DNA from 3 places in the Roseovarius sp. AK1035 genome. Region 1 is predicted to be linked to each of the others. Evidence: riboswitches for the same ligand, from Rfam matches in the RefSeq annotation. Region 1 holds a riboswitch; each other region holds the start of a gene.
What was found. Region 1 has a riboswitch for thiamine pyrophosphate ahead of thiC (phosphomethylpyrimidine synthase ThiC). Riboswitches for the same ligand answer to the same signal wherever they lie in the genome.
Positions count from the first base shown of each region.

Region 2: another riboswitch for thiamine pyrophosphate. It lies ahead of thiD (bifunctional hydroxymethylpyrimidine kinase/phosphomethylpyrimidine kinase); the one in region 1 lies ahead of thiC (phosphomethylpyrimidine synthase ThiC).
Region 3: another riboswitch for thiamine pyrophosphate. It lies ahead of RAK1035_RS13375 (ABC transporter ATP-binding protein); the one in region 1 lies ahead of thiC (phosphomethylpyrimidine synthase ThiC).

Region 1 is NZ_CP030099.1:2,489,112-2,492,384, reverse strand. Features, by position in the region: gene RAK1035_RS20510 (nidogen-like domain-containing protein) at 1-21, shown strand, start outside; gene gap (type I glyceraldehyde-3-phosphate dehydrogenase) at 264-1,265, shown strand; TPP riboswitch at 1,403-1,534, shown strand; gene thiC (phosphomethylpyrimidine synthase ThiC) at 1,647-3,273, shown strand, end outside.
Region 2 is NZ_CP030099.1:1,279,347-1,282,619, forward strand. Features, by position in the region: gene thiS (sulfur carrier protein ThiS) at 1-47, opposite strand, end outside; gene RAK1035_RS06180 (FAD-dependent oxidoreductase) at 31-1,017, opposite strand; gene thiD (bifunctional hydroxymethylpyrimidine kinase/phosphomethylpyrimidine kinase) at 1,014-1,808, opposite strand; TPP riboswitch at 1,855-1,957, opposite strand; gene RAK1035_RS06190 (MmgE/PrpD family protein) at 2,087-3,273, shown strand, end outside.
Region 3 is NZ_CP030099.1:2,795,226-2,798,498, reverse strand. Features, by position in the region: gene RAK1035_RS13385 (GGDEF domain-containing protein) at 1-711, opposite strand, end outside; gene RAK1035_RS13380 (heme NO-binding domain-containing protein) at 708-1,310, opposite strand; TPP riboswitch at 1,438-1,537, shown strand; gene RAK1035_RS13375 (ABC transporter ATP-binding protein) at 1,583-2,308, shown strand; gene RAK1035_RS13370 (TenA family protein) at 2,321-2,977, shown strand; gene RAK1035_RS13365 (ABC transporter permease) at 2,974-3,273, shown strand, end outside.

The sequences.
Region 1 (3,273 bases):
GACGATTTCACGTTCCTCTAGTTCGGACTGGCAGATCAAAGACAGGGGCGCTCTCGGGCGCCCCTATGTCTTGGTGGCAAATCTGCGCCTTCCGATCGCCCAAACCTGCCATCCTGCGTTAGCGCAATCACCGGCAAAGCCAGGCCCACCCCCGCAAGGTTACCGCTAACATCCTGTATTCCAACTGGAAAACGACTTTTACCGCTTTCCGGCGTCCTCTGCCCCGTCTATACGGACGCCAATTCAGCTATCAGGAGTCGCCCATGACCATCACCGTAGGAATCAACGGTTTCGGCCGTATCGGTCGCGCCACGCTTGCCCATATCTCGGAAAGCCTGCGCAACGATATCAAGGTGGTCAAGGTGAACGCAACCGGGCCGATTGAGACCGCAGCGCATCTGATGCGCTATGACAGCGTGCATGGCCGCTTTGCCCATCCCATCACCGTCGAGGGCCAGACGATGGACCTCGGGCGCGGCCCGATCCAGATGTTCTCGACCTATGACATGAACGAGTTGGATTGGGACGGGGTTGATGTGGTGCTCGAATGCACCGGCAATTTCAATGATGGCACCAAGGCCCGCACCCATCTTGAACGCGGCGCGCGCAAAGTGCTGATTTCGGCCCCCGCCAAGAACGTGGACCGCACCGTGGTCTACGGCGTCAACCATGACGCGCTCTTGGCCTCTGAGCGGATGATTTCAAACGGCTCTTGCACCACCAATTGCCTCGCGCCGCTGGCCAAGGTGCTGAATGATACGATCGGGATCGAGAGCGGCATCATGACCACGATCCACGCCTATACCGGTGACCAGCCGACGCTGGACCGTCGCCACAATGACCTCTACCGCGCCCGCGCCGCCGCGATGTCGATGATCCCCACCTCGACCGGGGCTGCCAAAGCGCTTGGTGAGGTGCTGCCGGAACTCGCGGGCAAACTCGACGGCTCTGCCATCCGCGTGCCCACGCCCAATGTCTCGGCGGTGGACCTGACCTTTGTCGCCAAGCGCGACGTGACCAAGGCCGATGTCAACGCCGTAGTGGCCGAGGCCGCCGCTGGCGCGATGAAGGGCGTTCTGGGCTATGATCCCGAACCCAAGGTCAGCATCGACTTCAACCACACCGAGGAAAGCTCGATCTTCGCCCCTGATCAGACCAAAGTGATCGGCAACCGTCTGGTGCGGGTGCTGGCATGGTATGACAACGAATGGGGCTTTTCCTGCCGCATGGCCGATGTCGCCGTCGCCATGGGCCGGTTGCAGTAAACAAGCCCTCACATTTTCTGCAGCGCCGGGCCGCGATACGCGCAGCCCGGCGCTTTGCCATTGGAACGCGCCGATCTGCCTCTGGGCTCGCAGGCCCGAAACTTCGGGTTGCGCGGCCCTCTGTTACCGCATACGCTTCTCCTACGCAGGGGAGTCCCAACTGAGGGACTGAGAGGCGGCTGGCAATCATCTTTGCAGATATTGCAGTGTCGCGACCCTTTGAACCTGACCCAGTTGATACTGGCGTAGGAAGCTAGGGCTCTCGATCATGCCACGTTCCGGCAGATCCCATGGCCTGAACCGGGGCGTATATGCCGCCCTCCTGCCTCCCTGCCACGCTCATCTGGTCTCTTTGTAGAAACTGACTCGAGGAGCACCAAAATGAACGTCCCCACCCAGAACATCACCCCGAGCGTGACCACGGGCCCCCTGCCCGCCTCTAGAAAAATCTATGTGAACGGCCAGCACTATCCCGAAATCGCAGTGCCCATGCGCGAAATCTCGACCCATCCCACCGCAGGCGAGGCACCGCTGGCCGTCTATGATAGCTCTGGTCCCTATACCGATCCAGACCGCACCACCGATATTCGCCAAGGCTTGCCGCCGCTTCGCCGCTCGTGGATCATGGCGCGCGGGACTGTGGAGGATTACGAGGGCCGCCACGTCAAGCCCGAGGATAACGGCTTTGTCACCGGCGATAGACTGGTGCCGGAGTTTCCGGTTCAGCGCCGGCCACTGCGCGCCAAGCCGGGGGCGGCCCCCACCCAACTGGCCTATGCCCGCGCAGGCCTTATCACGCCCGAGATGGAATTCGTGGCAATCCGCGAAAACCAGCTGCGGGAATTGACACCCTGTCACCGCGACGGCAACGACTGGGGCGCGAATATTCCCGACTACGTGACCCCCGAATTCGTACGGCAAGAGATTGCAGCAGGCCGCGCCATCATCCCCGCAAATATCAACCACCCGGAACTGGAGCCGATGATCATCGGCCGCAATTTTCTGGTCAAGATCAATGCCAACATGGGCACCTCCGCCGTCACCTCTTCGATGGAGGAAGAGGTCGAGAAACTGGTCTGGGCGATCCGCTGGGGGGCGGATACGGTGATGGATCTCTCGACGGGCCGCAACATCCACAACACGCGCGAATGGATCCTCCGCAACAGCCCCGTGCCCATCGGCACCGTGCCGATCTATCAGGCGCTGGAAAAGGTGAATGGCATTGCCGAAGACCTGACATGGGAGGTGTTCCGTGACACGCTGATCGAACAGGCCGAACAGGGCGTGGACTATTTCACCATCCATGCGGGCGTGCGCCTGCACATGGTGCCAATGACGGTAAACCGAGTGACAGGCATCGTCAGCCGAGGCGGTTCGATCATGGCCAAGTGGTGCCTGCATCACCACCGCGAGTCCTTTCTTTATGAGCATTTCGAAGACATCTGCGACATCTGCCGCCAATATGACGTGAGCTTTTCATTGGGCGATGGGCTGCGCCCCGGTTCTATCGCCGATGCCAATGACGCCGCTCAATTCGCCGAGTTGGAGACGCTGGGGGAACTCACGAAAATCGCGTGGCGCAAAGATTGCCAGGTGATGATCGAGGGGCCGGGCCATGTCGCCATGCACAAGATCAAAGAGAATATGGAGAAGCAGCTTGAATGCTGCCACGAGGCCCCGTTCTACACCCTTGGGCCACTCACCACCGATATCGCGCCGGGCTATGACCATATCACCAGCGGCATCGGGGCGGCGATGATCGGTTGGTTCGGCTGTGCGATGCTGTGCTATGTCACCCCCAAGGAACATCTGGGCCTGCCCGACCGCGACGATGTGAAAACCGGCGTCATCACCTACAAAATCGCGGCCCATGCGGCCGACCTTGCCAAGGGCCTGCCGGGGGCGCAGCGGCGTGACGACGCGCTCAGCCGCGCGCGCTTTGAATTCCGCTGGGAGGATCAATTCAACCTCTCGCTCGACCCGGAAACCGCCCGCGACTTCCACGATC
Region 2 (3,273 bases), 1.2 Mb from region 1:
GATGGTGCAGTGGTGTCCTGCACAGTGCCGTTAACCGTGATCTTCATGATAAAACTCCGGTTTCTGAGTATCGCCCGAGACCATCTCTGCTGCCATACGCGCCACCGCAGGCGACAAGAGGAAGCCGTGGCGAAAGAGGCCGTTGACATAAACTGTGCCTCCCTTGCGGGAAACGCGCGGAAGGTTGTCGGGGAAAGCAGGGCGTGCATCAGCGCCAATTTCCAGCACCTCCGCCTCGCCAAAAGCGGGGTGCAGAGCATAGGCAGCCGACAGCAGCTCCATCACGGACCGAGCCGAGGCACGGCCGCGCTCCGTGCTCTCGATCTGTGTCGCACCCAGCATGAATACACCATCGCCCCGTGGCACGATGTAGAGTGGAAACCGCGGGTGCAACAGGCGAATGGGCCTTGTCAGGGTCACATCACGGCTGCGCAGCACCAGCATCTCTCCCTTGACCCCCCGCAGATCGGGCAAACTGTCCTGCGCGGCGAGGCCGCGACAGTCGATCACCGAACCATGAGGCTCTGCCGCATCTTGTTCGAATCGCACGCCTGCGTCCACCAGGCGCTTGTGCAGGTGATGCAGTGCCGCGCGAGGATTGATATGCGCCTCATCAGGAAAGAAAAGTGCGCGGTCGTGGCGCTCAACCAAATGCGGCTCTAACACGGCCAATTCTTCGCCTGTTACAAATCGATGCCCCATGGTTCGGCGGGCGAACTGATCCAGTTCGCGGCGGTCGCGCTGCAAGGTGACAACGAGCGAGCCCCGTCGGATTACCTCAACTCCCTGTGCCGCCCACCAATCGGCGGCCGCTTGACCCAATCGCACCACTGGCTCTTCTGCGGAAAAGCCCTCGCAAAATGGGGCCAGCATGCCGCCTGCCCACCAAGAGCAGGCATGCGCGCCGGGTGATGGTGCGGGATCGCGTAAAGTAACGTCAATGCCACGCGCGACAAGTTCGGTTGCCACGCAGAGGCCAACGATGCCCGCGCCCCGGATGGTGACAGGCCCTGTCATGTCCAAACCTCGTGAAAGTGGTGCACCGGGCCATGGCCCTTGCCAATTTCCAGCGTATCTGCGGCGAGAATGGCGCGATGCAACCAGCCATGGGCAGTTTCAACCGCTTTTGGCAAGGTTAGTCCCTTTGCGAGATGTGCCGCAATGGCCGATGATAGCGTGCAGCCAGTGCCATGGGTGTTGCGCGTGGCGATGCGGGGGGCGTCGAGGCGATATGTTGCGTCAGCAATCAGCCAATCGGTGCAAGTCTCGCCTTGCGCGTGCCCGCCCTTCATCAAGACGGCCACGGCACCCATGTCCCGCAGAAGCGCGCCCTGCGCCTGCATTTCCGTACTGTCGCGCGCCTCTGACATGCCCAAAAGTGCTGCCGCCTCTGGCAGGTTCGGGGTGAGGAGATCGGCACGTGGCACAAGGTGCTCCACGAGGGCGGCACGCGCAGCGTCCGGCAAGAGGCGCGCGCCGGATTTTGCGACCATCACGGGATCAAGGACGATGGGGCCATGATACTCCGCCAGAGCCCGCGCCACTGTTTCGATGAGACCTGCGTCGCCCAGCATGCCGATCTTGATGCAATCGACCCTGATATCGCCTAAAACAGCTAAAATCTGTGCTTCAACAGTCGCGTTAGGGATGGGATGCACATCGGTCACCGCACAGGTGTTTTGGGCTGTCACGGCGGTAATCACGCTCGTTCCATAGACGCCCAGTGCCGAAAACGTCTTGAGATCTGCCTGAATGCCCGCGCCGCCGCCGCTGTCGGAGCCCGCGATTGTCAAAGCTGTGGCAATCATCTGCCGTTCCTCTCATCTTGCGGGGAAACGGACGGAGTGCGCACCGGGCGTGCTGAGGTCCGTTCCCTACGCCGGCATCACCCGGATCAGGTTCGATGGGTTGGCTTTGCACCTCTCAGCCCTGAACACGGGCACCCCAACGGATATGCCTGATTGCTAACAGCCGGTTCTGCGCGCTGCAAGAGGAGAATGCGAGACAGGAAATGTCGCAAACAGCCGTCAAACCGGCGTGTAAACACGCCACTTTGGGGCAGTCCCTCTTGCAGAAGGTTGCTCAGATGTCCTGTGTTCTAGACTGCCCTCAGTTCGACCGCGTCGCGAAATTCGTGCTCGATCCCGCGCTTGACGTTCCGCAAGAGGTGCTGGAGCGTATTGCCCTCCTGCTGGTTGATACGCTCGGCGTGGCTGCGGGGGCCGCGACACTGGAGGTGGGTCAGATTGCACGCGATTTTGCGGTAGAGTTTCATGCGGCGTCTAGTGACAAACACAGCGCAACTTTGCTATTTGACGGGCGAACCTGTGCAATGCCTGGGGCGGCTTGGGCGCTTGCTACGCAGATCGACAATCTTGATGGGCATGACGGCTACAACCCGACCAAAGGGCATATCGGCTGCGCGCTGGTGCCAGCGCTCTTTGCCTATGCTGGGCAGCATCCACAGTTGACCGGGCGGCAGGCGCTCACTGCGCTTGCGATGGGCTATGAGGTGGCGGCACGGGTCGGTGTGGCGCTTCATGCCACGGTCAGCGATTACCATACCTCGGGCGCTTGGAATGCGCTGGGTGTTGCGGCCCTTGGGGCGCATCTGCGCAGGCAGACCTCGGATGTGTTGCGCGAGGCTCTGGGGATCGCGGAATATCATGGGCCGCGCAGCCAGATGATGCGCGAGATTGCCAATCCCACCATGTTGCATGACGGATCGGGAATGGGGGCTCTTGTAGGAATTTCGTCACTGTTTCTTGCAGAACGCGGCTTTACCGGCGCGCCCGCGATTACGGTCGAGAGAGAAGACGTGGCGCGTATTTGGGAAGATTTGGGACAGGATTGGACCATCCTGCGCAACTACATCAAACCCTATCCGATTTGCCGTTGGGCGCATGGCGCGCTGGAAGGGGTGCGTGTTCTGATGGTCGAGCAAGGGCTGCGCGCCGCAGAGATTGAGCGGCTTGAAGTGGCGACATTTGCCCAATCCGCCGCGCTTTTCCCGGGCCTTCCCAAGACGACGAGCGAGGCGCAGTATTCTCTGGGTTTTGCGCTTGCCACGCTGCTGGTGCATGGGCGCATCGGGCCAGAGCACATCACCGGTTCGGGCCTGAACGATCCGGAGGTCGCCCGCCTGCACGCGCGGATCACGGTGCGTGAAGAACCGCGCCATTCTGCCCGCTTTCCCGACGGGCGCTGGTCTGATGTGACGGCGATCCTGCAGGACGGGCGGCGACTGACCTCAGGCGATGTCAACGCGCGCGG
Region 3 (3,273 bases), 310 kb from region 1:
ACGGGCAATCAAATCATCGCTGCGCACCTCGTCGCGCAGGCGCCGCGCCACCTCTTGCAGCACATGATCGCCCGCCGCATGGCCCAAGGTGTCATTCACCTGTTTGAAAAAATCGAGATCGAGATGCAGCAGCGCGAAATCCTGCTCACTCTGCATCAACCGATCCAACACATGGTCAAGGGCGCGGCGGTTCCGCAGTCCCGTCAACATATCCGTAAACGCCTGCTCTTCTGCGGCAATGCGTGCGCCCTGCAAGCGCAGGTTCAGCTTGCGCGAGGCGTCCATCGCGGCGGATTTTGCCTCGATCAAATAGAGCATCTCGGTCGTCAGATCCGTCGCCGCAAAGTCAGCGCCGGTCAGGTCAAAGTCGCGCACCGCCTCGACCACGGAAATCCCGAACGCGAGATTCACCACCGCCCCGCCCCCCGGCACCGCCAAAAGCACGCCCTTGAGCGCGGTATGGGGGGCCGCGCGCAGCCGCAGCCGAAGCCGCGCCCCGGCGCAGGCCAGAAGGTCCGCCATATTCCCCGCCTGATGCGGGCGGCGCAGTTCGATCAGATCCAGAAACCGCATGCCCTGCAGCGCGCGCGCACCAAAAAGCTTGGCAAAGGTTGGCCCCGCCTGCACCAGATGGCCCTCGGCGTCCAGAACCGCATGCATCGGGCAAAGCCCCGCAAGCAGCGGCAAAAGCCCCCTATCCTGAACAGTCATGCCGCGCTTTCCCCAAGCCCCAGAGCAAAGGCCCGCCCATGCGCGAACCCCTCATCCAACAAACGCACCTCAATGATCTCATAGTCCGCGCCATCCCCCTGATGCTCGACCAGCGCAAGCGCGCCATAGTCATCCGCCATGGCGCGCAAAAGCCCGACCACCACCGGGCCAAGCCGCAGATCATGCCCCTTGGGCAGCCCCACATGCAGAGCATAAACCCCCGCCCCTCGGTCTTGTAATTCCAGCGCAGGCAGCCCCAGATCGGCGACTGCAAGGCGCGCGCGCTCTGGCAGATCATCAAGAGAATGCAAAAACTCCACATAATCCACCCCCCCAAAGCGCAACAGACGGCGCAGCGCCTCGGTCGCGGGGTGCGACACCAGATAGGTGCCGATATCCTCAAGCAGTTCGTCACGCCCGCGCGCCAATCGAGCGCCAACCGCGGTCAACACCTCTTCGGTGATGCGCGCCTCATAGACCATCATCGCTTCAAACTCGGTAAAGCCCAGGTCCAACCGTTGAATCGTGCCGATCCAGACATCGCGCCCATAGGTATCCCTGACAAATCGCTCAATCGCGCGGTTGACCAGCCCGTGCATGGCATCCTCCTCTCAGATGCCTGCATCCTGACAGCCAAGGGTTAAGGCCCCCTGAACATCTAAAATCCTCAGTATATTGCAGCCCCTATCGCGCCCTTGTCATCGCAGAGCGCTGCGGCTACATCTGGAGCATCCGTTGGGGTGCCCCTTGGGGCTGAGAGGTCTTGCACCAACCCATCGAACCTGATCCGGCTCGCACCGGCGGAGGGAACGGAAACCGCGCAGCGGCGCGCCATCCCCCTGCCCGCGAGCCCTGTTTGAAGAGGCCGCGCATGACCGCCCCGCCCAGTCTGACCCTTGATGGCCACGCCCGGATTGGCGCTGTACCGGTGTTTGGCCCACTGCGGCTGACCTTGTCCGCCGGGCGCATCACCTGCCTGCTCGGCCCTTCGGGCGTGGGCAAAACCACGGTGCTGCGCCTGATCGCCGGGGTGGATGAGGTGACAGAGTTTACCGGCACGATCACGGCCTCTGATGGCGGGCCACTGTCAGGGCGCATGGCGCTGATGGCCCAAGGCGACATGCTGATGCCGTGGCTCGATGTGCTGGGCAATGTAACGCTTGGGGCGCGGCTGCGCGGGACGCCGCGCGACGTGGCGCGCGCGCGAGAGATGCTGGCGCGGGTCGGTCTGGCCGACCATGCAGACAAGCGGCCTCATGCGCTCTCGGGGGGGCAGAAACAGCGCGTGGCACTGGCCCGCACGTTGATGGAGGACCGCTCCATCGTTCTGCTGGACGAGCCGTTTTCGGCGCTCGATGCCCGCACCCGCGCGCAGATGCAGGATCTTTCGGCCACCCATCTGGCAGGACGCACAGTCCTGATGGTCACACATGACCCGGCTGAGGCCGCGCGCATGGGCCATGCCATCCACATCCTGACCGAAACCGGGCTAGAGGATGTGACCCCGCCCGCAGCCCCGGTGCCACGCGCCGTGGATGACCCCGAAACTCTCGCGGCGCAGGGCCGTCTTTTGGCCCGCCTGCGCGCCCCCGCCTGACAGGAGAAAAAGATGCGCCCCACCGAACACCTCAAATCCCTTGTGGCCACCGATTGGCAGGCCGCCACCCGGCATCCCTTCACCGATCAGCTTGCGGCGGGCACGTTGCCCAAGGCCCGCATGCTCGCCTATCTGCAACAGGATTACCTCTTTATCGAAGATTTCGTGCGGCTTCTGGCCTCTGCCATCGCCCATGCGCCCAGCCTGCCCGATGCGATCCCGGCGGCACAGTTTCTCGGGCTGATCTCGGGGCCGGAGAATACCTATTTCCTGCGCGCAATCGCGGCGCTTGGCGGAACAACAGAGCCACCTGCAACGCCCCATCCGATCACAGCCGAATTTCAGGCACTGATGCGCGCGGCGGCAAAATCAGGCAGCTATGCGCAGATGATTGCGGTCCTCAGCGTGGCCGAATGGACCTATCTGGATTGGGCCAGCCCGCATGCGAACCGCGCCGCAGACTTGCCTTTCTGGTTCGGGGAATGGATCACCCTGCACAGCGGGCCGGGGTTCGAGGGGGTTGTGACCTATCTGCGCGGTCAGCTTGATCAGGTCTGGCCCAGCCTCACCCCCGAGGATCAAGCCGCCGCGCAATCCGCCTTTGTTACGGCAACACGTCTCGAACGCGCCTTCTTTGACGCGGCCCTTGCCGGATACCCCGCCGCATGAGCCGCCTTGTCACCATCGCAAGTTCGACAGCCCTTGCACTCGTGCTCTGGCAGGCGCTGGTGACGCTCGCGGCGCTGCCGCCCTTCATTCTGCCCGGGCCGGCCCGCGTGGCGGAAACCCTCTGGGCCAGCCGCGCGCTGATTGCCCATCATGCCACAATAACGGCGGCAGAGGTGTTGATCGGTCTGGCCCTGGGCGCAATCTTGGGCGGTCTTTCGGCGATTGGTCTGGCCTCTTCGCCCATGGCGCGCCGGCTTATACGCCCGATCATGGTATTCTCCCAAGCGATCCCGGTC